3 regions of the Streptomyces sp. NPDC041784 genome follow, and region 1 is predicted to be linked to each of the others. Evidence: riboswitches for the same ligand, from Rfam matches in the RefSeq annotation. Region 1 holds a riboswitch; each other region holds the start of a gene.

What was found. A riboswitch is a leader RNA that binds a small molecule or an ion and turns the genes downstream of it on or off. The one in region 1 is predicted to bind S-adenosylmethionine.
Region 2: it holds a riboswitch for S-adenosylmethionine, as region 1 does, so the genes downstream of both, ACZ6D7_RS09175 (amino acid ABC transporter permease) here and thrC (threonine synthase) in region 1, are expected to answer to the same signal.
Region 3: it holds a riboswitch for S-adenosylmethionine, as region 1 does, so the genes downstream of both, ACZ6D7_RS05280 (aminotransferase class V-fold PLP-dependent enzyme) here and thrC (threonine synthase) in region 1, are expected to answer to the same signal.

The regions. Positions count from the first base shown of each region.
Region 1 covers NZ_JBVJAB010000071.1:104-9,765, forward strand. The annotation lists gene groL (chaperonin GroEL) at 25-1,647, opposite strand; gene ACZ6D7_RS47160 (cold-shock protein) at 1,971-2,177, opposite strand; gene ACZ6D7_RS47165 (MoaD/ThiS family protein) at 2,641-2,916, opposite strand; gene thrC (threonine synthase) at 2,913-4,208, opposite strand; SAM riboswitch class I at 4,227-4,373, opposite strand; gene ACZ6D7_RS47175 (glucosyl-3-phosphoglycerate synthase) at 4,554-5,498, shown strand; gene ACZ6D7_RS47180 (alpha,alpha-trehalose-phosphate synthase (UDP-forming)) at 5,604-7,085, shown strand; gene otsB (trehalose-phosphatase) at 7,073-7,945, opposite strand; gene ACZ6D7_RS47190 (DUF3263 domain-containing protein) at 8,055-8,285, opposite strand; gene ACZ6D7_RS47195 (ABC transporter substrate-binding protein) at 8,321-9,544, opposite strand.
Region 2 covers NZ_JBVJAB010000003.1:559,503-569,164, reverse strand. The annotation lists gene ACZ6D7_RS09185 (ABC transporter substrate-binding protein) at 1-511, opposite strand, end outside; gene ACZ6D7_RS09180 (amino acid ABC transporter ATP-binding protein) at 580-1,356, opposite strand; gene ACZ6D7_RS09175 (amino acid ABC transporter permease) at 1,353-2,330, opposite strand; SAM riboswitch class IV at 2,691-2,814, opposite strand; gene ACZ6D7_RS09170 (glutathione S-transferase C-terminal domain-containing protein) at 2,881-3,798, opposite strand; gene ACZ6D7_RS09165 (putative leader peptide) at 3,942-4,064, opposite strand; gene ACZ6D7_RS09160 (carbohydrate kinase family protein) at 4,203-5,132, opposite strand; gene ACZ6D7_RS09155 (class II aldolase/adducin family protein) at 5,132-5,815, opposite strand; gene ACZ6D7_RS09150 (TetR family transcriptional regulator) at 5,873-6,511, shown strand; tRNA gene ACZ6D7_RS09145 (tRNA-Pro) at 6,639-6,712, opposite strand; partial or broken gene ACZ6D7_RS09140 (SbtR family transcriptional regulator) at 6,878-7,195, shown strand; gene ACZ6D7_RS09135 (serine hydrolase domain-containing protein) at 7,230-8,561, opposite strand; gene ACZ6D7_RS09130 (SDR family NAD(P)-dependent oxidoreductase) at 8,735-9,505, shown strand.
Region 3 covers NZ_JBVJAB010000002.1:349,883-359,544, reverse strand. The annotation lists gene qcrA (cytochrome bc1 complex Rieske iron-sulfur subunit) at 1-1,012, shown strand, start outside; gene qcrB (cytochrome bc1 complex cytochrome b subunit) at 1,009-2,646, shown strand; gene trpD (anthranilate phosphoribosyltransferase) at 2,787-3,851, shown strand; SAM riboswitch class IV at 3,927-4,043, shown strand; gene ACZ6D7_RS05280 (aminotransferase class V-fold PLP-dependent enzyme) at 4,222-5,583, shown strand; gene ACZ6D7_RS05275 (Lrp/AsnC family transcriptional regulator) at 5,623-5,904, opposite strand; gene ACZ6D7_RS05270 (rhomboid family intramembrane serine protease) at 5,901-6,629, opposite strand; gene ACZ6D7_RS05265 (hypothetical protein) at 6,799-7,038, shown strand; gene ACZ6D7_RS05260 (NYN domain-containing protein) at 7,077-8,420, shown strand; gene ACZ6D7_RS05255 (C40 family peptidase) at 8,634-9,662, shown strand, end outside.

The DNA of each region.
Region 1 (9,662 bases):
GAAACCCGAGCCTCTGATTCAGGCTCAGAAGTCCATGTCACCACCCGGCATGCCGCCGCCGGCGGGCGCGGCGGCCTTCTCCGGCTTGTCGGCGATGACGGCCTCGGTGGTGAGGAACAGCGCGGCGATGGAGGCGGCGTTCTGCAGCGCGGAACGGGTCACCTTCGCCGGGTCGATGATGCCCTCGGCGATCATGTCGACGTACTCGCCGGTCGCGGCGTTCAGGCCGTGGCCGACGGGCAGGTTGCGCACCTTCTCGACGATGACGCCACCCTCGAGACCACCGTTGACGGCGATCTGCTTGAGCGGGGCCTCCAGGGCGAGCTTCACGGCGTTGGCGCCGGTCGCCTCGTCACCCTCGAGCTCCAGCTTCTCGAACACCTGGGAGGCCTGGAGCAGGGCCACGCCACCACCGGCGACGATGCCCTCCTCGACGGCCGCCTTCGCGTTGCGAACGGCGTCCTCGATGCGGTGCTTGCGCTCCTTGAGCTCGACCTCGGTGGCGGCACCGGCCTTGATGACGGCCACGCCGCCCGCGAGCTTGGCCAGGCGCTCCTGGAGCTTCTCGCGGTCGTAGTCCGAGTCGCTGTTCTCGATCTCGGCACGGATCTGGTTCACGCGACCCGCGACCTGGTCCGAGGAACCGGAGCCGTCGACGATGGTGGTCTCGTCCTTGGTGATGACGACCTTGCGGGCCTTGCCCAGCAGGTCGAGGGTCGTGTTCTCGAGCTTGAGACCGACCTCCTCGGAGATGACCTCGCCGCCGGTGAGGATGGCGATGTCGTTCAGCATCGCCTTGCGGCGGTCGCCGAAGCCCGGGGCCTTGACCGCGACGGACTTGAAGGTGCCGCGGATCTTGTTGACGACCAGGGTCGACAGGGCCTCGCCCTCGACGTCCTCGGCGATGATCAGCAGCGGCTTGCCGCCCTGCATGACCTTCTCCAGGAGCGGGAGCAGGTCCTTGACGTTGGCGATCTTGGAGTTCGCGATCAGGATGTACGGGTCGTCGAGGACGGCCTCCATACGCTCCATGTCGGTGGCGAAGTACGCCGAGATGTAGCCCTTGTCGAAGCGCATACCCTCGGTGAGCTCCAGCTCCAGACCGAAGGTCTGGGACTCCTCGACGGTGATGACGCCTTCCTTGCCGACCTTGTCCATGGCCTCGGCGATCAGCTCGCCGATCTGGGTGTCGGCGGCGGAGATGGAGGCCGTGGAAGCGATCTGCTCCTTGGTCTCGACATCCTTCGCCTGCTCCAGCAGGGCACCGGAGACGGCCTCGACGGCCTTCTCGATACCGCGCTTCAGAGCCATCGGGTTGGCGCCGGCGGCGACGTTGCGCAGACCCTCGCGGACCAGCGCCTGGGCGAGAACGGTCGCGGTGGTCGTACCGTCACCGGCGACGTCGTCCGTCTTCTTGGCGACTTCCTTGACCAGCTCGGCGCCGATCTTCTCGTACGGGTCCTCGAGCTCGATCTCCTTGGCGATGGACACACCATCGTTGGTGATCGTGGGGGCGCCCCACTTCTTCTCGAGGACGACGTTGCGGCCCTTGGGGCCGAGCGTCACCTTCACGGCGTCCGCGAGCTGGTTCATGCCGCGCTCGAGGCCGCGCCGCGCCTCCTCGTCGAACGCGATGATCTTGGCCATGTGAAGTGGTCCCTCCAGGACTGGGGGTGATTCCTTCGGACCGCGCCCGCGCCCGCGACGGACGGCTCGCATGCCGTGTGGTTCCTTGCCCCACCTGGCCTGCGGGCCTCACCGACCCGGTCCTTCGTTGTCACTCTCACCTTCAGAGTGCTAACGCCAATGATTAGCACTCGCCCATGCCGAGTGCAAGCGGCTCGGGCCGATCCGCAGGTGAACAGCGGCGCGCCCGCCGGTCCCCGGGCATGCCGAAGGGCTCGCACCCCAGGAGGTGCGAGCCCTTCGAAGATGAAACAGAAGAACGTCGCTGTCAGTCGGCGCGTGCTTCAGCCGGTCGCCAGGCGGACCATGTCCGCCTGCGGCCCCTTCTGGCCCTGCGAGATCTCGAAATCGACCCGCTGACCCTCTTCCAGGGTGCGGTATCCGTCCATCTGGATCGCGCTGTAGTGGACGAAAACATCCGCACCACCGTCGACCGCGATGAAGCCGTACCCCTTCTCCGCGTTGAACCATTTGACGGTGCCCTGAGCCATGCCTAACTCCCCTATTACTGGCCCTTGCACAGATCCACACTTCGTGGATCCGGGTCAGACCTCACCCCCCAGCTGGTTGGGGGCGTGCGCCGGAACGCGTCGACCGCGGCCGAATGTATCTGTCCAACTGCCCTCTGCAACAGGTCACTTGGACGAGAATTCTGGACGCACACGATCCGGAATGTGGCGAGAATTCGCCAGAATTCAGGGCAAGTCGGGCCCCGCAAATGCCACAAAAGCCACGAAAGAGGCGCACACTTTGGCTGCTTCTTATCGGGCTCAAGGCAGAAATCAAAGACTCCGGATCAGGGTTTCGCGACCCGGTTCCCCAACTGTACCGCGCTCAATCACACTGAATTGCCCCCTCCGCTTCTCTCACGGAGGGGGCAATTCGATGAACACTCGGTAATCACTGTTACCGACGGTTACTACCGGTGGGTACTGAACGACGGTCAACCACAGGTCAGCCGCCGGCGACGGCCGGGATGATCGAGACGCCGGCACCGTCCGGGGTCGCCGTCTCCAGCCCCTGCTCGAACCGCACGTCGTCGTCGTTCACGTACACGTTGACGAACCGGCGCAGCTTGCCCTGGTCGTCCAGGACGCGCGCGGCGATCCCGGTGTGGTTCTTCTCCAGGTCGGAGATGACCTCCCCGAGGGTCGCACCCTCGGCGGGCACCTCGGCCTTGCCGCCGGTGTAGGTGCGCAGGATGGTGGGGATGCGGACAGTGACGCTCATGCGAGGCCAGCCTCTCGGAAAGAGTCCAGGGTGGGGCGGATGGTCGCGGTGAGGCCGGTGCCGGCCACCGCGTCCAGGGTCTTCAGGCCGTCGCCGGTGTTCAGGACGACCGTGGTCTTCGTCGGGTCCAGCAGACCGTTCTCGATCAACTTGCGCGTGACCCCGACGGTCACCCCACCGGCCGTCTCCGCGAAGATCCCCTCGGTCCGCGCCAGCAGCTTGATCGCGTCCACGACCTGCTCGTCGTTCACGTCCTCCACGGCACCGCCCGTACGCCGCGCGATGTCGAGCACGTACGGACCGTCCGCCGGGTTGCCGATCGCCAGCGACTTGGCGATCGTGTTCGGCTTCTGGGGCCGTACGACGTCGTGGCCGGCCTTGAAGGCCACCGACACCGGCGAGCACCCCTCCGCCTGCGCACCGAAGATCTTGTACGGCCGGTCCTCGACCAGCCCCAGCTTGATCAGCTCCTGGAGCCCCTTGTCGATCTTCGTGAGCTGGGAGCCGGACGCGATCGGGACGACCAGCTGGTCCGGGAGCCGCCAGCCGAGCTGCTCGCAGATCTCGTACGCCAGGGTCTTGGACCCCTCCGCGTAGTACGGCCGCAGGTTGACGTTGACGAAGCCCCAGCCCTCGCCGGCCGGGTCGCCGATCAGCTCGGAGCAGAAACGGTTCACGTCGTCGTAGTTGCCCTCGATGCCGACGAGTTCGCCACCGTAGATCGCGGCCATGACGACCTTGCCCTGCTCCAGGTCGTGCGGGATGAACACGCAGGAGCGGAAACCGGCGCGGGCCGCGGCGGCGCCGACGGCACCGGCGAGGTTGCCGGTGGAGGAGCAGGACAGGGTGGTGAAGCCGAAGGCGCGGGCGGCCTCGATGGCCTGCGCGACGACACGGTCCTTGAAGGAGTGCGTCGGGTTGCCGGAGTCGTCCTTGACGTACAGCCCGCCGGTGACGCCCAGCTCACGCGCGAGGTTGTCGGCCTTGACGAGCTTGGTCCAGCCGGGGTTGATGTTCGGCTTGTCCGCCACGTCGGCCGGGACGGGCAGCAGCGGCGCGTAGCGCCAGATGTTCGCGGGTCCCGCCTCGATGCGCTTGCGCAGCTCCTCCGTGTCGTAGGAGGAGAAGTCGTACGCGATCTCGAGCGGGCCGAAACACTCCTCGCACGCGAAGACCGGGCCGAGGGGCACGCGGTGACCGCATTCGCGGCAGCTCAGCGCGGCGGCGGGGCCGAGGTCTACGGTGGATTCGGTAGTGCTGTCCGTGGTGCTTGCAACAGTCTGCGCAGCCATGTGAGGCGAGGCCCTTTCTCCTCATCTTCCTCACGACGCATCTCGCCGTGAGACGGATTTGGCACCTTCCCGAGCCGGGAGCCTCGCCACATCAATGTGACAAGACCGGCTGGAGGGTTGCCGGGGCTTCATCGGGCCGTATCCCTCTGCCCCTCTGGATGAGCGGTATGTAGTTGTTGAACTCGGCGAACAGCGGACGACCTCGGACATGCGATGGTCATCCGCGTTGTTCAAGACTGTAACCGAAGGCCAGGACAGTTGAGATAGTCGTCCGAACCGCGAGATGGATCACACGGTCACCCGCCGTGCACCCGGTGTGATCACGACAGTGAGGAGCCGCAGACTGTGCTGGAAGAAGTCGAGCGCTGGCTGACCACCCGCTCCTGGTCCGTGGCCGATCGTCCGCTGCACCGGATCCTGGCCGCGAAACGCGCCACCCATCAGTCGGTGTCCGTCGTCCTGCCCGCGCTGAACGAGGAGGAGACGGTCGGCGACATCGTCGCGGTCATCCGTCACGACCTCATGCAGCAGGTCCCGCTGGTCGACGAGATCGTCGTCGTCGACTCGGGGTCGACCGACCGTACCGCCGAGGTCGCGGCCGCGGCGGGCGCGCGGGTCGTCCACCGGGACACCATCCTGCCGCGCCTCCCGGCCGTGCCCGGCAAGGGCGAGGTGCTGTGGCGCTCCCTGCTCGTCACCACCGGGGACATCGTCTGTTTCATCGACGCCGACCTGAAGGAGTTCTCCTCCGACTTCGTCTCGGGCATCGTGGGCCCCCTGCTCACCGACCCCCAGGTGGACCTGGTCAAGGGCATGTACGACCGTCCGCTGGGCGGCGCGGCCGGCCAGGGCGGCCGGGTGACCGAGCTGATGGCCCGGCCGCTGCTCAACATGCACTGGCCGCAGCTGGCCGGGTTCGTCCAGCCGCTGGGCGGCGAGTACGCGGCCCGGCGCACCCTGCTGGAGCAGCTGCCGTTCCCGGTCGGGTACGGGGTCGAGCTGGGCATGCTGGTGGACGCCCTGCATCTGGTGGGCCTCGACGCGCTGGCCCAGGTCGACGTGGGGGTGCGCAAGCACCGCCACCAGGACGGCCAGGCGCTCGGCCGGATGGCGGCGGCGATCTACCGCACCGCCCAGCTCCGGCTGGCCCGCGGCCATCTCGTCCGTCCCTCCCTCACCCAGTTCGAGCGGGGCTCGGACGGTTTCGAACCACGCACCTACTCGGTGGACACGGAGGAACGGCCGCCGATGGCGGAGATCGCGGAGTACCAGTCGCGCAAGGTCGCGTAACACGGGCGTGGCGCCGTATACGGCCCGCGATACGGCCGGATATGGACCGTCCACACAGCGCGACCGTACGTTTGAGCGTTTCCGCGCCGGGCTAGGTTGAGGCGTATGGCTACCACGCACGAAGCTGCCGCTCGGGGTGCTCAGGTGCTGGTCGCGTCCAACCGCGGCCCGGTCTCGTACTCGCTCCGCGAGGACGGCTCGCTGGACCCGAAACGCGGAGGCGGTGGGCTGGTCTCCGGCCTGTCGGCCATCGGCCCGGACGCGGGCGCCCTCTGGGTCTGCTCCGCGCTCTCCGACGGCGACCGCGAGGCGGTCCGGCGCGGGGTCGGCGAGGAGGGCGTGCGGATGCTGCCCATTCCGGCCGACGTCCACGCGGACGCCTACAACGGCATCGCGAACTCGGTGCTCTGGTTCATCCACCACCTGCTGTACCAGACCCCGCTGGAGCCGGTCTTCGACACGGAGTTCCGGCGCCAGTGGGCGTCGTACGAGACGTACAACCGGGCCTTCGCGCAGGCGCTGGCGGAGGAGGCGGCGCCGGGCGCGGCGGTCCTGGTGCAGGACTACCACCTGTGCCTGGTCCCCGGGATGCTCCGGGAGCTCCGCCCCGACCTGCGCATCGGCCACTTCTCGCACACGCCGTGGGCGCCGGCGGACTACTTCGCCCTGCTGCCGCGGGACATCCGCGAGCAGCTGGTCCTGGGCATGCTCGGGGCGGACCGGCTGGGGTTCCTGACCCACCGGTGGAGTGATGCCTTCTCGTCCTGCGTCCAGGCCCTGGACCTCGACGTGGCCGCGCGGATGGCTCTGTCGGGGGTGCCGGAGTCGTTCCAGTACGTGCCCGGCTGGAAGGGCCCCGGCCACCGGACCTGGCTCGGCGTCCACGGCCTCGGGGCCGACGCCGACTTCCTGCGCGAGCGCTCGCACCGGCCGGACGTCGAGGAGCGGATGGCCGCCCTGCGCGAGGAGATCGGAGAGGGACGGAAGACGATCGTCCGGGTCGACCGGACCGAGCTGTCCAAGAACATCGTGCGCGGCCTGCTGGCCTACCGGCAGCTGCTCGACGACCACGAGGAGTGGCGCGAGCGGGTGGTCCATGTGGCCTTCGCCTACCCCTCCCGCCAGGATCTGGCCGTCTACCGCGACTACACGGCCGAGGTGCAGCGCCTGGCCACGGAGATCAACAAGACCTACGGCACCCCCGGCTGGACCCCGGTCGTCCTGCACGTGAAGGACGACTTCGCCCGCTCGCTCGCCGCCTACCGCCTCGCGGACGTGGCCCTGGTCAACCCCGTCCGGGACGGTATGAACCTGGTCGCCAAGGAGATCCCGGTGGTCTCCGACGAGGGCTGCGCGCTGGTGCTGTCCCGGGAGGCGGGGGCGTACTGGGAGCTCCGCGAGGACGCCCTCGTCGTCAATCCGTACGACGTGCTGGAGACCGCCCGTGCCCTGCACGAGGGTCTCACCATGAAGCCGGAGGAGCGGGCCGAGCGCACCAAGAGGCTGGCGGCGGCCGCGACCGCGCTGCCTCCGGCCCGGTGGTTCCTGGATCAGCTGGAGGCGCTCCGGGAGATTCAGCCCAGCTGACCGGCCAGCTCCCGCAGCAGCCGTACGACGCCGGCGGGCCCGTCGACGACGAGGTCCGCGCGGTCGGCCAGTTCGGTGACCTCCGTGCTGCCGCTGCACACCAGCAGGCCGGGGACGCCGTCGGAGCGGAGTTTGTCCACGGCGGCGAAGGCGGGGAGGTCGCCGAGGTCGTCGCCGGCGTAGAGGACCGACCGGGCGCCGGTCTCGCGGACGTGCTCCAGCAGGGCCACGCCCTTGTCCATGCCCGGCGGGCGCAGTTCCAGGACCATCCGGCCGGGCTCGACGATCAGCCCGTGCCGGGTGGCGAGGTCGGTGAGGGGCGCGCGCAGGGCGTCGAAGGCGGCCTGGGGGTCGGTGGCCCGGCGGGTGTGGACGGCGACGGCCCGGCCGCCCTTCTCCTCCACCCAGACGCCCGGCTCGCCGCCGGCCGCGTCGAGGATCCCCGGCAGTTCGGCGCGGACGGCGGCGACGCCCGGATGCGGGGGCGGGGCGGTGAGGGTGCCGGTCCGGGCGTCCCAGCGCTCGGCGCCGTAATGGCCGAGGACGGCGAGATGCTCCAGCCCCCGCGCCCCCGCGAACCCGCCGTTGCGTACGGCGACCTCGGCGGGCCGGCCGGTGACGACGGCGACGGCGGCGACCTTGGGGGCGAGTGCGGTGAGCGCGGCGAGGGCGTCGGGGTGGGCCCGTGCGTCCTCGGGGTTCGCGACGATGGGGGCGAGGGTGCCGTCGAAGTCGAGCCCGACGAGGGTGCGGGAGGGCCTGGCGAGGATCGCGCCGAGCCCCTCACGCCCGGCGGGGGTGGTGGGGACGGGGGTGGGGGTGGGTACGGGTTCCTCGGAGTGCGTCTCATGGATGCCCATACGCCGACGATATCCGCGGGGCACGGCGACCGGGGGGCGAGGCCACGGGACCGAGCCACACCGAGACCCCGTCGGCGGCTCGGCGGCTCGGCGGCTCGGCGCCTAGCGATCAGCGTTCGGCGCGGCGGGTCTCGCGGACCCTGCGCAGTCTGTTCACCGTCACCGGGTCGTGGGCCAGGGCGCGGGGGTCGTCGAGGAGGGCGTTGAGGAGTTGGTAGTAGCGGAGCGGGGAGAGGTCGAGTTCCTCGCGGATCGCACGCTCCTTCGCGCCGGGGCCGGGGAAGCCGCGTCGCTCCAGGGCGAGGACGGCGCGCTCCCTGTCCTCCAGCTGTTCCTGCATGCCCTGAACGGTAACCCCGGCCACCGACAGCCGACTCACTCCCCGGCGGCGCTCTCCGCGGTCGCGGCCGTCGTCTGGAGGTCGCCCAGCACCGTGGCCGGACTGCCGGACGGGGTCACGGCCCGGCCGATCTCCTTCTTGATCGCCGCGCTGACCTGCGCCCAGGAGGTCCGTCCGACCGGGTAGAGCTGGGAGAGCGGGAGTTCCTCCAGGAACGGCTGGAGGTCGGCGTCCTCCTTGGCCGTGCTCATGACCTGGGAGGCGGAGTTGGTGACCGGCAGCAGGTCGTACTCGCGGGAGAAGTCGAGCACGTTCTCCTCGCTGTAGACGAAGTCGAGGAAGTCGCCGATCTGATCGGCGTGCCCGTTCTTGCGGAAGGCCAGCATCCAGTCGGCGACGCCCATGGAGACCTTGGCGGGGCCGTCCACGCCGGGCATCGGCACCATGCCGAACTTCACGCCCTTCTTCGCGGCCGCCTTCATCAGGGACGGGTGGCCGTTGAGCATGCCGACGTCACCGTTGGTGAAGGCGGCGAAGGCGTCGGCGCGGTTGAGCTCGGCGGGTGCGACCGGTCCGGTCAGCCCCTTGCCGACCAGCTCGTTCTTCAGCCAGCCGAACGTGTCGACGTTCTCGGTGGAGTCGAGGCTGTAGCTGCTGACGGTCTGGTTGTAGCCGCCCCCACCGCTGAGCAGCCACTGCATGGTCTCGGCCTGCGCCTCCTCGGAGCCGAGCGGCAGCGCGTACGGGTACTTCACGCCGTCCTTCTTCAGCGCCGCCGCGTCCTTGGCGAGGTCGTCCCAGGTGGTCGGCGGGGTGAGGCCGGCCTGTTCGAAGAGGGTCTTGTTGTAGAAGAGCAGCCGGGTGGAGGAGGCGAACGGCATGCCGTACTGCACGCCCCGCACCTTGCCCGCGTCGGCGAGCTGGCCCACGAAGTCGGCCTGGACGGGGATGGAGAGCAGCTCGCCGGCCTTGTAGAGCTGGTCGGCGGCCGCGTAGTCGGCGTAGGCGCCGATCTGCGCCATGTCGGGCGCGTCGCCGGCGTCGACCATCTCCTTGACCTTGGCGTCGACGTCGTTCCAGGAGTAGACGGTCACCTCGACGGTGACGTTCGGGTGATCCTTCTCGTACGCCGCGACGAGCTTGTCCCAGTACTTCTCGGAGCTGTTGGCGGCGCTGTCGCCGTAGTCGGCCGCGACCAGTCTGAGGGTGACGTCGTCGGAGCCTCCGGTGAGTCCGCAACCGGAGAGGACCGCGGCCATGCCCAGTGCGGACACCCCCGCGATCGTCCCGCCGATCTTCCCCGCGACCGTTCCCGACTTTCCTGCCCGCGCCTGCACTGGCCTCTTCTCCCGACTGCTCACTGCGTCCGATTGTCCA
Region 2 (9,662 bases), on a different contig from region 1:
GGCGGTAGGAGGCGAACTCGTACTTCTTCTTGCGCTCCTCGGTGTCGGTGACGTTCGAGAAGGCGACGTCGACCTTGCCGCTGTCGATGCCGACGAAGAGGTTCTCCCAGGTGAAGTTCTTCGTCTCGGGCTTCAGGCCGAGGACCGCGGCCACCAGGCGGCCGAGGTCGGGCTCGGCCCCGGTGAGGGTCTTCTGGTCGTCGCCGACGTACGCCAGCGGGGCGAAGCCGGAGGGCAGGGCGCCGATGCCGATGGTCAGCTTGCCGCTCTTCTTGATCGCGTCGGGCAGTTCGGCGCTGATGGACTTGACCTCGGAGACCTTCAGGACGGTCTCCTTGGCGGCACCGTTGGACACCCGGCCGATGGTCACGCTGCCTGCGGCGGCGCCGTCGGCCGTGGTGGCGGCCTCGCTGTCACCACCGCAGGCGGCGAGCCCGGTGGCGAGGGTGGCGACCGCGGTCGCCGCGGTGATGCCGCGAATCAGGCTGCGTCGGGTGAAGTGGGCAGACATGGCCGTCCTTTGTGACTCAGAGGGTGGTGAGGGTGTGGCGTGGGGGGAAGTCGTGGGGCGCGTCGGTGTCAGAGCACCTTGCTGAGGAAGTCCCGGGTCCGCTCGTGCTGCGGTCGGTCGAGAACCTCGGCCGGCGGGCCCTGCTCGACGATCCGTCCGCCGTCGATGAAGACGACCCGGTCGGCGACCTCGCGGGCGAAGCCGATCTCGTGGGTGACGATGACGAGGGTGGTGCCGCTGGTCGCCAGGTCCTTGATGACCGCGAGGACCTCGCCGACGAGTTCGGGGTCGAGGGCCGAGGTGGGCTCGTCGAAGAGGATGACGCCCGGGCGCAGCGCGAGGGCGCGGGCGATGGCGACGCGCTGCTGCTGGCCGCCGGACAACTGCCGGGGGTAGGCGCCGGCCTTGTCGGCGAGGCCGACGCGGCCGAGGAGTTCGCGGGCGAGTTCCTGGGCGGCGGCTCTGCTGAGCTTCCCGGTGGCCACGGGGGCGGCGGCGACATTGTCCAGCACGGTGAGGTGCGGGAAGAGGTTGAAGTTCTGGAAGACGAAGCCGATGCGGCTGCGCTGGGTCAGGATGGTCCGCTCGCTCAGCTCGCGCAGACGGCCGCCGTGCCGGCGGACTCCGATCGGCTCGCCGTTGATGCTGACGTAGCCGATCTCCGGCTTCTCCAGGTGGTTGACGACCCTCAGCAGGGTGGACTTCCCGGAGCCGGACGGGCCGAGGATCACGGTGACCTCGCCGGGCCGCACGGTGAGGTTCACCCCGTCCAGCACCCGGTGGGTGCCGTACCACTTGTGCACGTCGTGGACCTCGACGGCGGCCGGTGCGGTCTCGGTGGTCATACGGCGGCCTCCTTGCGCAGCCGCTGCCTGAACTCGACAAGGGCGCTGCGGAATTGCTGGAGCGGGGTGGGCGGCAGGGAGCGGGTGGCGCCCCGGGCGTAGTACCGCTCGACGTAGAACTGGACGACGGACACCACGCTGGTGAGGATCAGGTACCAGACGGTGACCACGAGGAGCAGCGGCACGATGTCGCCGGGGTAGGTGGCGCCCATGGTCTGGGCGGTGCCGAACAGGTCGAGCAGCGACACGTAGAAGACCAGCGAGGTGGACTTGATCAGGCCGATCAGCTGGTTGACGTAGTTCGGGGTGATCGAGCGCAGGGCCTGTGGGAAGACGATCTTCCAGAACTGGTAGCCCTTGGGCAGGCCGAGGGCGGCGGCCGCCTCGTGCTGGCCCTGGTCGACGGAGAGGATGCCGCCGCGGACCACCTCGGCGGCGTAGGCGGCCTCGTTGAGGCTGAGGCCGACGACGGCGATCGCCATGTCGGTGGCGAGCCGGGACTCGTCGAAGGTGAAGAAGGCGGGTCCGAAGGGGACGCCCAGGCTCAGCGTCTGGTACAGGGCGCTGAAGTTGTAGAGGAAGAGCAGCACCACGATCAGCGGGATGGAGCGCAGCGCCCAGACGTAGGTCCAGCTGACCGCGCGCAGCACCGGGCTCCTGGAGAGCCGGGCGAGGGCGAGCAGGATGCCTCCGACGAGGCCCAGCACCGCGCTGTAGGCGGCGACTTCGAGGGTGATCAGCAGTCCGTCGAGGATCACTGGCCGCAGGAACCAGTAGCCGAAGCGGTCCCATTGGTAGAAGGGGTTGGAGACCAGGCCGTGGACGAACTGCGCGACAAGGACCAGGGCGACGGCGGTGGCGATCCACCGTCCGGGCCGGCGCAGAGGCTGGACTCGCTGGGCGGCGAGCTTCTCCGACGGCGTGTCGAGGGCAGGTGCTTCGGCGAGGGTCACGGCACCTGGGGGTTCACTCATGAGGGGCTCCGGCGGGAGTCGGGTACCCCGGACGGGCACAGCCGTGGTGGCGGCCGTGGTGAGGCGCACGGCGCACGGATGTGTACACGGAACCGGGGTGGGGCGGTCAACGGCACACCGATCGGGCGGTGTTCGTCAGGAACGCGGAGGCGGGGCGAAGGGTGGTGAGAAGGATTCAGCCCCGACAGCGGGCACGGCCCGGTGCGGTACACAGTGCGCTGTTCACGCGGAGCAGATCGACGGCGCGGTCGGCGACGAGGGGCTGGGCGGACGGCCGTACGCAGCCCCGGAGGCGGCGGGGCGCCGTCCTGAGAGCTGCGTACATGGGGTTCTCCGTCACTGTCGCGGCCCCCGAAGGGGCCCTCGCGCTTACCGAATCGTCCTTGCCGGAACGGCATCCGGTCCGGTCGTCACCTGGGGCACCCCACCGCGGCGCGAGGGTTGCCGGTCAGCAAGCCAGGGCTTGTCGCTGACACTCATGACCGTTCTGGGCCGTAAGTTAAGACGGGTGCCCGAGCGAATGTCAACGCCGGTCCACGGGCTGGAACGGCTACTGGACGGGCGCGGTGTGCGCCGCCCAGTCCAGGATCTGCACGGCGGAACCGGCGGCCTCCAGGCCCTGGCAACGGGCGTGGTGGCGGCGGGCGATGCCGTCGAGGTCGAGGTGGGCGCCGAAGGCCGGGTGGCCGGCCAGACGGCGGGCGTAGGCCCACAGGGCGGGGTGGCCGGCGATGCGGTGCACCGCGGCCGCGTCGAGATGATGGCGGTGGACGGTGTCCAGCTGGACCAGAGCGACCCACAACTCGACGTCGGCGGCGGTGATCTGATCGCTGATCAGATACGGCTGCACACTCAGCCCCTGGTCCAGCACGCCGAGCGTGTGAAGCAGGGTGTCGAGCGCGGTGGCGCGTTCCGTGTTCCCGGCGTTCCCGGCGTCGGCCGCCCCGGCGCGCTGCGCGGCCGCCTCGATGCCCTGGGCGCACATTCGCTCGACGGCCTCGATCTCCGACTCGGCGCCGCACGGGTACAGCATGGCCCGGCCGCCGCCGAAGCTCCCCCAGCCTTCGGCCGGGGGGACCCCCGTCTCGCTGAGCTCGGCAAGGTCACGGGCGATGTCGGGCCCGTGGGTGGAGACGATGCGGCCCGACCAGTCGTCGCTGAGCACGGGCGCGGCGGCCGGTCCGGTGTAGCGGTGGGCGCTGGCGTCGTAGAGCGGGCGCAGCGCGGAGTGGCCGCCGTCGGGACGGTCCGGGACGGCGGGCAGGAAGGTGACCGGACAGGACCGGTCCAGGCCGAGGAGGCTGTGGGTGACGGCGATGCGCAGCCCGTCGGGGTCGGCCGGTGACAGGTGCAGGCGGTAGCGGCGCGGTACGGCGTAGTGGCCGCTGCGGGCGTCGCGGCCGATGCGGCCCCGGAAGGCGGGGGCGGGGCGGACGGACAGCCGGGCGGCCGGTGGTGTGACGGACATGAGTCTCCCCGGGGGCGGCGCGCGCGGCGGACCGGCGCGCGGCGGATGCGACGTCGGAGTGGGAGGCGGACCTCGTCGGCGCGCGCCGGGCGGCGGTGCCCAGGGGGCACCGCCGGGGGCGGTGGGCGCGGGAGGGGTCCGGCTCAGCCCTGGTGGCTGATCGCGCTGCACACGCGCTGCAGGTCGATGTGACGGCGGGAGGTGAGCAGGGGCGACGACCATGCCGTACGGCTCGCTCGGCCGGTGGCAGGCTCCTGTCGTCCCATGATTCCCTACCCGTTCACTAGGATTCCCGTACCGAGTGTCGATCGGCCCCCGTCCGTCGTCAAGGGGGCGTCCACCAGGTGAGTCCGCGGCCGCGGTTCCCTCACTCCGGCCGGCCGTCGCGCCCCTCCGGCGTCATCTCACGCGTGGGACGTGGCCGTCGCGGCGAACGCGTCGGCGGCGGCGAGGTCGAAGTCGCCGTGGTCGCTGCCGAGGCCCTGCGCGACGAGCGCCGCGGCGGCGCTGCCGAGGACGGCGGCGTCGCTCGGCGTACGGCCGAGGCCCACGCCCCGCAGATAGCCCGCGGAGAACGCGTCGCCGCACCCGGTGGTGTCGACGACGTCGACGACGAAGGCGGGCACCGGTTCCGCGCCGTCGGCGGTCACCACGAGCGCGCCGTCCCCGCCGCGCGTGACGGCGACGACGCCCGCCCCGGCGCCCAGGAGCTTGCGCGCCCCCTTGAGCAGGTCGTCCTCGCCGGTGAAGCCGAGGACCTGGTCCTCGTTGGGCAGGAAGTGGTCGATGTGGGGCAGGGCCGCCTCGATCTGCTCGAAGCCGCCGAGGACACCCGGCGCGAGCAGGTCGACGGAGGTGACGACGCCGTGCTCCTTGGCGTACGACAGGATGCGGGTGGCGGTGTCGACGCCGATCAGCTCGGGGCCGCCGAGGTGCAGATGGGTGGCCTGGGCGAGGGCGTCCCAGGGGACGTCGTCGAGGCCGTAGGTGATGTTGGCGCCCAGCAGGTGGAGCGAGGGCCGGTCGCCGTTGGGGCGGATGGGCAGAACGCTCGCGGAGGTGGCGGTGTCCGTGCGGCGGACGAGGAACTCGGTGTCGATGCCCGCCCTGCCGAGCAGTTGGACGAGCAGGTCGCCGGTGGGGTCGGTGCCGACGGCGCCCGCGCTGCGCACCTCGGCGCCCAGCTTGGCGAGGGTGAGGGCGGTGCCGCCGGCCGTTCCGGCGGCGGTCATCCGGATGTCCTCGACGAGCGTCGCGCCCTGGCCCTCGGGTATCTCCTCCACCGGCCGCACCAGCACGTCCAGCACGTGCACGCCCATCGTGAAGACCTTCATCACTGTCCCTCCTGCGTGGGTGGTACGGGGTGGGTGGTGCCGTAGTCGCGGGCGATCGCGGCCTCGATCACCGCGAGCTGCTGCTGTTCGTCGAGGAAGCGGGGCCGGCCCATGGTGGCCGCGCGCTGGTAGACGCCGCAGGCCCATTCGAGGAGCAGGGCGTGCTCGACGGCCTTGCCGAGGGTCGTCGCGTGGGTGACCGCGCCGTGGTTCGCCATCAGGGCGGCGCCACGGCCGTCGAGGGCGGCGAGGACGGACTCGGCGAGTTCCGGGGTGCCGAAGGTGGCGTACGGCGCGACCCGCACGGTGCCGCCCAGCGCGAGCAACTGATAGTGGACGCAGGGCAGTTCGTCGAGCACGCAGGAGACCGCGGTGGCCATCGGGGCGTGGGTGTGGACGACGGCGCCGGTGCCATAGCGGTGGTAGACGCCGAGGTGGAGGTCCAGTTCGGAGGTGGGCCGCAGGGTGCCGGCCACGATCTTTCCGTCGAGGTCGACCACGGTCACCTGGTCCGGCGTCAGTTCGGCGAGGACCGCTCCGGTCGCGGTGACGGCGACCAGGTCGTCGACACGGACGCTCACGTTCCCTGCCGTGCCGATGAGGAGGCCCTCGGCCCCCAGGCGCCGGCAGACGTCCGCCACGGCGGCCCGTTCCCTGCTCAGCGCCGAGCTTGAGGCGGTCATGGGCGCGAAGGTAGCGTAAACCTGAAACAAAGTCACGTTCACGTTCGGAGACGATTCTTGGACCGGCCGACCACGGAAACGGGTGCCGCTTCCCTGCGCCGCACACCCCGGCAGGCGCGCAGCAGGGCGCGGCTGGCGCTGCTCCTCCAGGCTGCCGAGCGGATCCTGGTGGAGGACGGCGTCGAGGCGCTCACCACGACCCGGGTCGCGGCCGAGGCGGGGGTGTCGGTCGGCTCGCTGTACCAGTACCTGCCGGACCGGGGCGCGATCATCGACGCCCTGGCGGCGGGCTGGTTCACCCGCCTCGAAGGGGCGATGGACGACCTGGCGGAGGCCGCCACGAAGGAGCGCTGGGACGATCCGGTGGGCGTCCTCGTCGACGCGTACGCGGGGATCTACCGGACGGAACACGGTTTCCGCGCCCTGTGGTTCGGCAGCGGGCTGACCGAGCGCACCCGGGCCGCCGACCGCGAGCACAAGCGCCGGATGGCCGACGGGATCCGCCGGGTGCTGCTGGCGCTGGAGGTGGCCCGCGACGACGAGGCGCTCGCCCGGGCCTGTCACGCCGCGATCCTCGCGGCCGACGCCCTCGCCCAGGAGGCCTTCCGCCGGGACGCGAACGGCGACGCGGCGCTGCTCGACGAGGCGAAGGTGATGCTGCGCGGGTATCTGGCGGACGTGGTGGCGCGGTACTGACGTCGGCCGCCGGGGCGCGCCACCGGGACGGCAGGGGGCCCGCAAGGGGCGGAAAACGCCGGAAGCCGCTTTCCCGGCGCCGTGGAAACGGCTCGGGAAAACGGCTTCCGATTGGTGACCTCACCAGTCGGGACGACAGGATTTGAACCTGCGACCCCTTGACCCCCAGTCAAGTGCGCTACCAAGCTGCGCCACGTCCCGCCGCGCTGCCGCGGCGGTGAGCTGCGGGAACGCGCAGGTAAACCTTACCGCACGTGGGCGGGTGCGGCGGTCGGGACCTGCTGGGCGGCCGGGCCCGAGGGGTGGGCGGCGCGCCGTACGGGGACCAGGAGGGCGGCGAGGGCCGCGCCCAGGCACAGCACCGTGGAGGTCGCGGGGCTGGAGCCGTGGGAGGCGCTCACCTCCTGGCTGGACCGCTTCGCGGGCTACATGGTCACCAAGCGGGCGGTGCGCGAGGCCCTGGAGGGCGGCACGGAGATCTTCCAGGCATGCCGCGAATCGATGTACGCGGCGGGCGGCCCGCTGTTCGAGCGGGCGCAGCGGGCCGGGGCCGCCCGGGCCGACATGGACTTCGGCGATCTGCTGCGGATGGTCGCCGGCATCACGGCGACCGCCTTCACCGACGACGCGCAGCGCGACCGCGTCCTGGGCATCGCCCTGGACGGGGTGCGCGCCGCGCGTTGAGCGGGCCGTCCGACGTCGCGGACGGGAGACCGGGTCAGCCGGCCAACGGGTGGGCGGGGTCCAGGAGTTCTGCGATCCGCTCGACGACGGTCTGGGCCGTGTTGCCGTTGGGAGCGTCCGGTCCGACCGTCGTGGAGACCGCGATGGACAGCCGCTTGTGCGGTTCGTACGCCATCACGGCCGCGTAGCCGAAGAAGGACGGGTTCTGCACGACCCAGCCGTTCTTGACGAGGACGCCGAGACCGAAGTGGAAGTCCTCGGTCATCGGCAGGCACACCGTGGCGGGACACGTGGCCGTCGGCCGGCCGAGGCCCACCGTGCCCGGGTTCAGCTGGGTGCGGAAGGAGGCCGGTGAGAGCAGTTCGCCCGATCCGATGCCCTGCCCGGAGCGGGCGAGGTCGCAGATGTCCTGGGTCAGGACCGCGCCGGGGGCGGTGGTCCAGGACGGGTTGAAGTAGGTGGACTCCTCGTAGGTGCCGCGCTCGTCGTCGTAGGCGTGCAGGACGGGCTCCGGGATGACCGCGGTGTCGTTGTTGCGGGTGTTGCGCAGGTCGAGGGGGCCGATGACGCGCTGCCGCAGGAGGCGGTCGAGCGGGGTGCGGGTGATCTTCTCCAGGGCGCGGCCCAGGAGGACGAAGTTGGCGTGCGAGTAGCTCCAGTTGGTGCCGGGCTTGTACCACAGGGGGTGGCTCAGGGAGATCCCGACGAGTTCCTTCGGCGTCCAGTGCTGCCACGGGTCGGCGTAGAGCTTCTTCAGGAACGCCGGGTCGGTGACGTAGTCGTGCAGACCCGAGGTCGAGGAGCCGAGCATGCGCAGGGTGATCTTGTCGCCGTGCGGCAGGTCGGGCAGCCAGCGGGAGACCTTGTCGTCCAGGCCCGCCTTGTGCTCCTGGACGAGCTGGAGCAGCACGGTGCCGAGGAACGCGATGCCGACCGAGCCGGTGCGCAAGTGCATGGCGGGGGTGGCGGGCACGTCCGTCATGGACTCGCCGACCGCGCCGGTCACGAGCGGGCGTCCGCCGACCGTGACCCGCACGATGGCGGCCTCGAGATCGAGGTCCCGCTTGGCCTGGCGGACGATGCCGAGGACCTCGCGCGCCTGGCCGGAGGGGTCACGGGTGGCGACGCACGCCCGGTCCCGACCGTCGGGAGGGGCGGCCCCGACTGGCTCGGCGGCCCCGGTGGGCCCGGTGGCCCCGGTGGGCCCGGTGGGCCCGGTGGCCCCGGCGGCCCCGGCGGCCCCGGCGGCCCCGGCGGCCCCGGCGGCCCCGGCGGCCTCGGCGGCCTCGGTGGTGGCGGACGCGGTCTGGAGGGTGGTGGCGAGGAGGGCGGCGGCGCACAGCACCGCCGTACGGGTACGCGTCATAGGCGCACTATGGGCCGGTCACCGCGATCGCCCCGATGCCAACACTCGGGACCCGGCCGCGCCGGACCCGTACGGACGTATGAAGGCACGGGGCACGGGGCATGGGGCATGGGGCACGGACAGATGTCGAGGTCGTGAAGGTCGTCATCGCCGACTCACCGGGATTGTGAGGCATGAAGGACACCGAGGACTTCTCCCGCCGGCCGGGCGTCGCGTTCGTGGCGGGCGGGACCGGCGCGGTCGGCGCGGCCGTCGTACGCGTCCTGGCCGCGCGCGGCAGTGCGGTGGTGTTCACCTACCGGTCCCGTCGCGCTGCGGCCGAGGCGCTGGCCGGTGAGGTGAAGGGGATGGTCGAGGCGCTGCCCCTGGACCTCACCGACGAGTCGGCGACGGCCCGTGCGGTGGCCTCGGCCGCCGAGGCGTACGGCGGGATCCACACGCTGGTGTACGCGGCCGGTCCGCATGTGCCGATGCGGCATCTGAGCCGGGTGTCGCCGGGCGAGTACCGGGCCCAACTGGAGGGCGACGCGGTGGCGTTCTTCAACCTCGTCCATCCGGCGCTGGGACCGCTGCGGGCGAGCCGGGGCAGCGTCGTCGCGGTCACCACGGTCGCCACCCGGCGCTTCCCGGTGCGCGACGGGCTGTCCTCCGGCGCGAAGGGGGCCGTGGAGGCGGTCGCCCGCGCGCTGGCCGCCGAGGAGGGCCGCTACGGGGTGCGCGTCAACTGCGTCGCCCCCGGCATGCTCGCGGACGGCATCGCCGCCCGGCTGATCGAGTCGGGCGAACTGGACGACGCGGCCCTCGCGGTCACCCGGCGCGCCATCCCGCTGCGCCGGTTCGGCGCGGCGGCGGACATCGCGGAGGCGGTGTCCTTCCTCGCCTCGGACCGGGCCGGGTTCATCACCGGGCAGGCGTTGGGGGTGGACGGCGGCTACAGCGTGTGAGCCGACGTCAGCTCCCTTGGCCGGGCGGACTGTTCGAGCGCGCGCACTCCGCAGTCAGGCCGGTCGACGACCTCCCGAGGACCGGCCTGACTGCGTAGTCACGCCAGTCTTGGCGGCGGATCGGCGCACGTCAAGACCCGTCTCGTCCCTTCCCAGT
Region 3 (9,662 bases), on a different contig from region 1:
CCACGCGCACGGTGCGGTATCCGTGGCGGACGAGAAGAACCCGTTCGCCGACCCGGGCCTGCCGCCCCACGAGCACCGCATCCAGGACATCGACGAGCGGGCCGCCAAGCGGTCCGAGCGCGCGGTCGCCTTCCTGTTCACGCTGTCGATGCTCGCGACCGTCGGATTCATCGCGTCCTTCGTGACGATCCCGGCCGACAAGTCGATCTTCGTGTTCCCGATCGGCCACCTCAGCGCGCTGAACTTCGCGCTGGGTCTGACGCTGGGCACGGCGCTGTTCACCATCGGCGCCGGCGCGGTCCACTGGGCCCGCACCCTGATGTCCGACGTCGAGGTCGCCGACGAGCGTCACCCGATCGCGGCTCCCCCCGAGGTGCGCGCCAAGGTCCACGCGGACTTCAAGGCGGGTGCCAAGGAGTCGGCGATCGGCCGTCGCAAGCTGATCCGCACCACGATGTTCGGCGCGCTCACCCTGGTGCCGCTCTCCGGTGTCGTGCTGCTGCGCGACCTGGGCCCGCTGCCCGAGGACAAGCTGCGCCACACGCTGTGGGCCAAGGGCAAGCTGCTCGTCAACATGAACACGAACGAGCCGCTGCGTCCCGCGGACGTCGCCGTCGGTTCGCTCACCTTCGCCAAGCCCGAGGGCCTGGAGGAGCACGACGAGAACTTCCAGAACGAGATCGCCAAGGCCGCCCTGATGATCGTCCGGCTCCAGCCCGACGACATCAAGGACCAGCGCGAGCTCGAGTGGTCGCACGAGGGCATCGTGGCGTACTCGAAGATCTGCACCCACGTCGGTTGCCCGATCTCGCTGTACGAGCAGCAGACGCACCACGTGCTGTGCCCCTGCCACCAGTCCACCTTCGACCTCTCCGACGGAGCCAAGGTCATCTTCGGCCCGGCCGGTCACGCTCTGCCGCAGCTGCGCATCGGCGTGAACGACGAGGGCTACCTCGAGGCGCTCAGCGACTTCGAAGAGCCCGTCGGTCCTGCTTTCTGGGAGCGCGGATGAGCACCACAGAGAACACCGAGTCCCGCGAACGCGGGAAGGCACCGGCCGGCGAGCGGGTCGCCGACTGGGCCGACGGCCGGCTGGGGATCTACTCCCTCGCCAAGGCCAACATGCGCAAGATCTTCCCCGACCACTGGTCGTTCATGTTGGGTGAGGTCTGCCTCTACAGCTTCATCATCATCATCCTCACGGGTGTGTACCTGACGCTGTTCTTCCACCCGTCGATGAACGAGGTGGAGTACCACGGCAGCTACGTCCCGCTCCAGGGACAGCTGATGTCCGAGGCGTTCAGCTCGACCCTGCACATCTCCTTCGACGTGCGCGGCGGTCTGCTCATCCGGCAGATCCACCACTGGGCGGCGCTGATCTTCCTCGCCGGCATGTTCGTGCACATGATGCGCGTGTTCTTCACGGGCGCGTTCCGCAAGCCGCGTGAGATCAACTGGCTGTTCGGCTTCCTGCTGTTCGTCCTGGGCATGTTCACCGGTTTCACCGGTTACTCGCTCCCGGACGACCTGCTCTCCGGCACCGGTGTCCGCTTCACCCAGGGCGCCATCCTGTCGATGCCGATCGTCGGCACGTACATCTCGATGTTCCTGTTCGGCGGGGAGTTCCCGGGCCACGACTTCGTGGCGCGGTTCTACTCGGTCCACATCCTGCTGCTGCCGGGCATCATGCTCGGCCTGGTCGTGGGCCACCTGATCCTGGTCTTCTACCACAAGCACACGCAGTTCGCGGGCCCCGGCAAGAGCAACAAGAACGTCGTCGGCATGCCGCTGCTGCCGGTGTACATGGCCAAGGCCGGAGGCTTCTTCTTCCTGGTCTTCGGTGTCATCGCGGTCATCTCCGCGGTCGCGCAGATCAACCCGATCTGGGCGATGGGCCCCTACCGTCCGGACCAGGTGTCCACCGGCGCCCAGCCCGACTGGTACATGGGCTTCGCCGAGGGTCTGATCCGCTTCATGCCGGGCTGGGAGATCAACATCTGGGGCCACACGCTGGTCCTGGGCGTGTTCATCCCGCTGCTGCTGTTCGGTGTCGTCCTCGCGGCGCTGGCGGCCTACCCGTTCATCGAGTCGTGGATCACCGGCGACAAGCGCGAGCACCACATCCTGGACCGGCCGCGCAACGCGCCGACCCGTACCGCGCTGGGCGTCGCCTGGGTCACGATGTACATGATCACGCTGGTGGGTGGCGGCAACGACCTGTGGGCCACGCACTTCAACCTGTCGATCAACGCGATCACCTGGTTCGTCCGGATCTTCTTCTTCGTCGGGCCGATCATCGCGTACATCCTCACCAAGCGGATCTGCCTCGGCCTGCAGCGCCGGGACCGCGAGAAGGTGCTGCACGGTCGCGAGACCGGCACCATCAAGCGTCTGCCGCACGGTGAGTTCATCGAGGTGCACGAGCCGCTCAGCCAGGAGCAGCTCTTCACGCTCACGGCCCACGAGCAGTACGAGCCGGCCGCGATCGGTGCCACCGTCGACGAGAACGGTGTCGAGCGCAAGGTGAAGGGTTCCGAGAAGCTGCGCGCCAAGATCAGCGACGCGTACTTCGGCGAGGACCAGCAGATCCCGAAGCCGACCGTCGAGGAGTACAAGGAGATCACGAGCGGCCACGGCCACCACTGATCGCCAGGCGTCGCCACGCCTTGAGTGAAGGGCCCCGTCCGGTCTTCGGACGGGGCCCTTCGCCGTGCCGTCCGGCTGGATAGGGTGGGATCACACTCTTCCGCGAGTCCCTACTCGTACGTACACACCCAGGAGCGGCTATGAGCGCTGTGACCCCCGCTGGAGGCGACACCGCGGCGGGCCGTTCCTGGCCCGCCCTGCTGAACGGCCTGCTGGCCGGCCAGGACCTGTCGGCGGACGACACCGCCTGGGCGATGGACCTGATGATGCGCGGCGAGGCGACCGACGCGCAGATCGCCGGGTTCGCCGTGGCGCTGCGGGCCAAGGGCGAGACGGTCGCGGAGATCAACGGGCTCGTGCGGACGATGTACGAGCACGCCAATCTGATCGAGGTGCCGGGCCGGACCGTCGACATCGTCGGCACGGGCGGCGACGGCGCCAAGACGGTGAACATCTCCACGATGTCGTCGATCGTCGTGGCCGGCACCGGCGCGAAGGTCGTCAAGCACGGCAACCGCGCCGCGTCCTCCGCGTCCGGTGCCTCGGACGTCCTGGAGAAGCTGGGCGTCAATCTGGAGCTGACGCCGAAGCGGGTGGCCGAGGTGGCCGAGGAGGCCGGGATCACCTTCTGCTTCGCCATCAAGTTCCATCCGGCACTGCGTCATGTGGGCGCAGCCCGCGGCCAGTTGGGCATCCGTACGGTGTTCAACGCGCTCGGCCCGCTGACCAACCCGGCGAAGGTGCGGGCGCAGGCGGTGGGAGTCGCCGACCCGCGCATGGCGCCCATCGTCGCCGGTGTCTTCGCCGAGCGAGGCAACTCCTCCCTCGTCTTCCGCGGCGACGACGGCTTCGACGAGCTGACCACCACGGCCACCTCCCGGGTGTGGGTGGTGCGCGACGGGAAGGTCACCGAGGAGACCTTCGACCCCCGGGACGTCGGCATCGAGCTGGTCCCGGTGGAGGCCCTGCGCGGCGGGGACCCGTCGTACAACGCGGAGGTCGCGCGGCGGCTGCTGGAGGGCGAGCCGGGCCCCGTCCGGGACGCCGTCCTGCTGAACTCGGCGGCGGCCCTGGTGGCCCTCGACCCGGGCGGGGCGACGCTGGCCGAGCAGATCGGCGCCGGGATGGCGAGAGCGGCCGAGGCCATCGACTCGGGTGCGGCCCGGCAGGCGCTGGAGCGCTGGGTGGCGGCCAGCAACGCCTGATACGACCCGATGGTCGTCCCGCGATCCGGACACGGGTTGCGGGACGACGATCACGTCGCGTACGTTCCTGTACCAGGTCATGAGTGACAGTCATGAGGCCCCGGCCGACTGTCCGGCAACCCTCCGTCCGTGGCGGGGTGCCCCGGGTGAGGACCAGGTCGTGGGCAGTGAGGTCCACGGCAAGCGCGGACCCCTCGCACACTTTTCGAGAGTGTGGGGCCAGGGGTCCTGGTCGTCGAGGAGCCTTCCGTGAGTCAGCGAATGCGATAGGGCGTAGAGCCCCGCCTCCGCATCCCTTCTTTCCTTCCTCCGTGCTGGAGCGCCGTCCGCTCGCACGGTGGTTTCCCCTTGCCTCTCACGGGAGTTCGCCATGTCCGTCTCCACCGCTGCCGCCGCCCAGACCGTTTGTGCCCCGCTGCCCGTTCTGGGCCGGGATGTCACCGTCCCGCTCGTCACCGGCGGCGAGGTCACCTACGCGGCCCTCGACTACGCGGCCAGCGCCCCCGCCCTCCAGCGCGTCTGGGACGACGTGGCGGCCTACGCCCCGTACTACGGCAGCGTCCACCGCGGCGCCGGCTACCTCTCCCAGCTCTCCACGGACCTCTTCGAGAACGCCCGCCGGACCGTCGCCGAGTTCCTCGACTGCCGCGCCGACGACCAACTGGTCTTCACCCGCTCGACGACGGACTCCCTCAACCTGCTGGCCCAGGCCCTGCCCGCCGGCTGCCAGGTCTTCGTCTTCGAGACCGAGCACCACGCCTCACTGCTGCCCTGGCAGGACGCTTCTGTCACCTACCTCGACGCCCCGCGCACCCCGAGCCAGGCCGTCGAGACCCTGGAGCGCGCCCTCGCCGCCCGCGACCCGTACGGCCCGGCCCTGGTCTGCGTGACCGGCGCCTCCAACGTCACCGGCGAGCTGTGGCCGGTACGGGAGCTGGCGGCGGCCGCGCACGCCCACGGTGCCCGGATCGTCCTGGACGCCGCCCAGCTGGCCCCTCACCACCCGGTGTCCGTCCGTGACCTCGACGTCGACTGGGTCGCCTTCTCCGGCCACAAGCTGTACGCCCCCTTCGGCTCCGGCGTCCTGGCCGGCCGCGCCGACTGGCTGCGCGAGGCCGACCCGTACCTCGCGGGCGGCGGCGCGAGCCGCCGGGTCACCCGGCGCGAGGACGGGGGAGTGGACGTGGAGTGGCACGAGAGCGAGGCCCGCCACGAGGCCGGCTCCCCGAACGTGATCGGCGCCTACTCCATCGCCTCGGCCTGCACGGCGCTCACCGAGGCCGGTTTCGACACGCTGGTCGCGCGGGAGCGGTACCTGATCGAGAAGGTGCGCACGGGCCTCGCCGAGGTCCCGGCGGTCCGGATCCTCTCCCTCTTCGGCGACGACGCCCCCCGGGTCGGGGTGATCTCCTTCGTCGTCGACGGCTGGAACAGCTCCCACTTCGCAGCCGCCCTCTCCGCCGAGTACGGCATCGGCGTCCGCGACGGCCTGTTCTGCGCCCACCCGCTGGTCCGCACCCTCCTGGGCGGCGCCCCCGAGGCCCAGGGCGAGTGCGGCGCCCCCGAGGCCGCCCCGGGCGAGAAGTCCCTCAACGCCATCCGGGTGAGCTTCGGCGCCGGCACCCCCGACGAGCACGTGGACCGCTTCGTCACGGCCGTACGCGCCCTGGTGAGCGAGGGTGCGCGGTGGACGTACCGGACGGAGAACGGCCGCTGCGTCCCGGCGGTCTAGCCGGTCCGCCGCCGGGGGCGGTGTTCGGTGTTCAGGCGGTCAGGAGTCCAGACCGATCGCGAACGCCGCCTCCAGGTCGTGCTGCGAGTACGTCCGGAACGCCACGTGGGTGTCCGTCGCCTCCACGCCGGGGATCTTGCTGATGCTGCCGGGGATCACCTCGGCGAGGTCCTCGTGCCGCTTCACCCGCACCATGGCGATCAGGTCGTAGGTCCCGGTGACGGAGAAGACCTCGCTGACACTGTCCAGCGAGGCGATCCGCTCGGCGATCTCGGGGATCCGGTCCACGCTGGTCTTGATGAGGACGATCGCGGTGATCACGGCTGGTTCTCTCCCTCGGGAGCCGGAGCTGGGGCGGCCTTCACTCTAGTGGTACGGCCGAAGCGCGCCCACGCGTAGCCGAGGCCCAGCCCGAAGCCCACCAGGTGCGCCAGATAGGCCACCCCGGGCCCCTGGGCCGCCCGCCCCGCCGCCACCCACTGGAGCGCCGCCCAGAACGGCAGCACGACCCAGGCGGGGAACCGCAGCGGCAGGAAGAACAGGAACGGCAGAAGACTGGTCACCCGCGCCCGGGGGAACAGGTACAGAAACGCGCCCAGCACCGCGGAGATCGCCCCCGACGCCCCGACCAGCGAGGACGACGACTCGGCGTGGGCGGCGGCGTACCCGAGCAGCGCGAGGTAGCCGCAGCCGACGTAGAACAGCGTGAACTGGACGCGGCCCATCCGTTCCTCGGTCATCGCCCCGAAGACGTACAGGAAGAGCATGTTGCCCAGGAGGTGCACCCAGCTGCCGTGGATGAACAGGGCCGTCGCCGGGGTCAGGGCGGCCCCGGGGGAGTCCTGGAAGAGTTCCACCGGGATCACGCCCCAGCGGCGGAAGTAGGCGCGCTGCGCGGCGAGCAGCCCGTCGCCGGAGCCGTACGCGGGATTGATGCCCGCGGCCGGGCCGATCACGAAGATCGCCGAGCACAGGGCGATCAGCCCATGGGTCACCGGAGCCGTCCGGAACGCTCTGCCGACGGGTCCGCTCCAGTTGCCGATCATGAACACAGAGCATGGCGTAACGGGACGCACCATCCCGTACCGCCTCGCCGCCGCGGACGGATGGGCGGCGACTACCCGCCAGGCCGTAGGGTTACGAGCCACACACGGCGGGGAGCCTCCGGCGCGACCCCCTCGCACGACCGACACTAGAAGGAAGCGGACAGTCACCATGACGGTTCCCCTGCCGACCGCCTCGACGCGGTGGCGCTGCACCCTCTGCGGCAACCTCACCCGGTTCGACGTGACGCGCTCGTCGAAGGTCGTCGAGTACATCCACCTCGACCTGGCGGGCGAGCCCAAGGTGGAGGAGCGCGAGGTCGTCAGTGAGACCATCGAGTCGGTGCGGTGCCGCTGGTGCAACGCCGTGGACCAGGTGGAACTCGTGGATCGGCCGGGCGCCGACTCCTGACGGAGGCGGCCCCGCACAGGCATTGTGGGGTGTGACGGATGGTGGAGAGCGCAGGCGGGGGGCCGGGCGACGGCGCCGCTGAGGTGCTCGACCGTCCGCTGCCCGACGGCGTGCGCCGGCGGGTCGTGCAGATCGTCTCCGACGGGTTCGGCGGGCTGACCGTCGGTGAACTGCCCGCGCAGCTCAGGCAGTACGCCCGGTTCGCCCCGAATCGCCGGGCCAAGTTCGCGGGCAACGCGATGGCGGCCGCGCTGGAGACCGATCCGCTGTTCCGGCAGCGCATCGCCGAGAAGTTCAGAGAAGCCCAGCCGGAGCTGTCCGGCGCTCTCGACTCCGGCTCGCCGACCCCGGCCGCGGACCCGCTCGACGTGGCGGCCGCGGCCTACGTACTGCGGCCCACCGGCTGGGTGAAGCTGGTGACCGCGGCCGGCGAGGAGGCTCAGCGGGCGGACGCCGAGCGCGTCGACGAGGAGAGCCGGGCCGAGCTGGAGCGGCTGCGCGAGGAACTGGAGCGGACCCGGGAGCAGACCCGGGCGGACACCGGGCGGCTGCGCGCCGAGCTGGACGCGGCGAAGAAGGAAGCGGAATCGCTTCACCGCAAGCTGCGTTCGGCCCTCAGTGACGTCAAGCGCGGCGAGGCCGCCCTGCGCAAGGTGCAGGGCGAGATCGAGGCCGTACGCGCCGAGGGGCAGACCCAGGTCTCCGCCGCCGAGAGCGAGACCCGGCGGCTCAAGGCCCGCCTCGGCGAGGCGGAGGCGGCTCTGGAGGCCACCCGGCGGGCTGCTCGCGAGGGGCGCAGCGTCGAGGACATGCGGGTACGGCTGCTGCTGGACACCGTGCTCGACGCGGCCCAGGGGCTGCGGCGCGAACTGGCGCTGCCCCCGGTGTCCGTGCGCCCCGCGGAGACGGTCGACGCGGTCGAACCGGGACGTATGACCCCCAAGGACATCGCCGCGCGCGCCCTGTCGGAGAACGATCCGGCCATTCTCGACCAGTTGCTCGCGCTGCCCCAGGCGCATCTCGTCGTCGACGGCTACAACGTCACCAAGACCGGCTATCCGCAGATGCCGCTGGAGAAGCAGCGGCTGCGGCTGCTGGGGCAGCTCTCCCAGCTCGCGGCGCAGACCGGCGCCGAGGTCACCTGTGTCTTCGACGGAGCCGAACTGGCCGCTCCGGTGCTGCTGGCGCCGCCGCGCGGGGTGCGGGTGCTGTTCTCCAAGCCGGGTGTGACCGCCGACGAACTGATCCGCCAGCTGGTGCGGGCCGAGCCGCCGGGCCGCCCGGTGATCGTCGCCTCGACCGACCGCGAGGTGGCCGACGGGGTCGCCAAGGCGGGAGCCCGGCCGGTGGCCTCCGCGGTGCTTCTGAAGCGACTGTCCTGAAAGTCGAAGTTGCAGGTTTAATGCCTGAATTGGCCCGGATCGTCACGCAACGTAGTGTCAATCCGGCGTCACCGCACGTGAGTTACGTGAAAAAACTGCGTTGCGTGAGGTGATTTTTGCTCCTGGGGATTTGAACTGATCACGGCGAGGTCACTAAGGTCTGGTGCTCGAACCTCCACACGGGTGATCACTCAAAAGAAGGAGCCCGTCTCCGTGGCGTCCCACCGTCGACCGAAGCAGCCGAGCCGCGCGCGCGTGACCGTGCTGACCACCGCAGCCGCCGCTGCCGTCGTCCTGTCCTCCCAGGCCGCCAACGCGGCGCCGAGCGAGAAGCTCAGCAAGGACGAGGTGAAGACGAAGGTCGACAAGCTCTACGAGGAGGCGGAGCAGGCCACCGAGAAGTACAACGGGGCCAAGGAGAAGCAGGAGAAGCTCCAGAAGGAGATCTCCACCATCCAGGACGACGTCGCCCGCGGCCAGGAGGAGCTCAACGAGCTGCGCGACTCCATGGGCCTGGCGGCCGCCGCGCAGTACCGCACCGGCACCATCGACGCCTCCCTCCAGCTCTTCCTGTCGTCGGACCCCGACGACTACCTGGACAAGGCGTCCACCGCCGACCAGCTCAGCGCCCAGCAGGTCGAGGCGCTGAAGAAGATCCAGGAGAAGCAGCGCGAACTCGCGCAGGACCGCGCCGAGGCCTCCGACAAGCTCAAGGACCTCGCCTCCACCCGGACCGAGCTGGGCAAGAAGAAGAAGGAAGTCCAGGGCAAGCTCGCCGAGGCGCAGAAGCTCCTCAACTCCCTGACCGCCGAGGAGAAGGCCGAGCTGGCCGCCGAGCAGGACCGCGCCAACCGCTCCTCCTCCGAGCGCGTCGACCTCGGTGACACCGGGTCCGCCTCCAGCCGCGCCGCCGCCGCCTTCGCCGCGGCCCAGTCCAAGCTCGGCACCCCGTACGTCTACGGCGCCACCGGCCCGTCCTCCTACGACTGCTCGGGCCTCACCTCCTGGGCCTACGCCCAGGCCGGCGTCGGCATCCCGCGGACCTCCGAGTCGCAGTCGACCATAGGCACGAAGATCTACTCGAGCAGCCAGCTCCAGGTCGGCGACCTCGTCTTCTTCTTCAACGACCTGCACCACGTCGGCCTGTACGCCGGCAACGGCCAGATCATCCACGCGCCGCGCACCGGCACCGTCGTCCGGTACGAGTCGATGTCCACCATCGGCGGCCCGTTCATGTTCGGC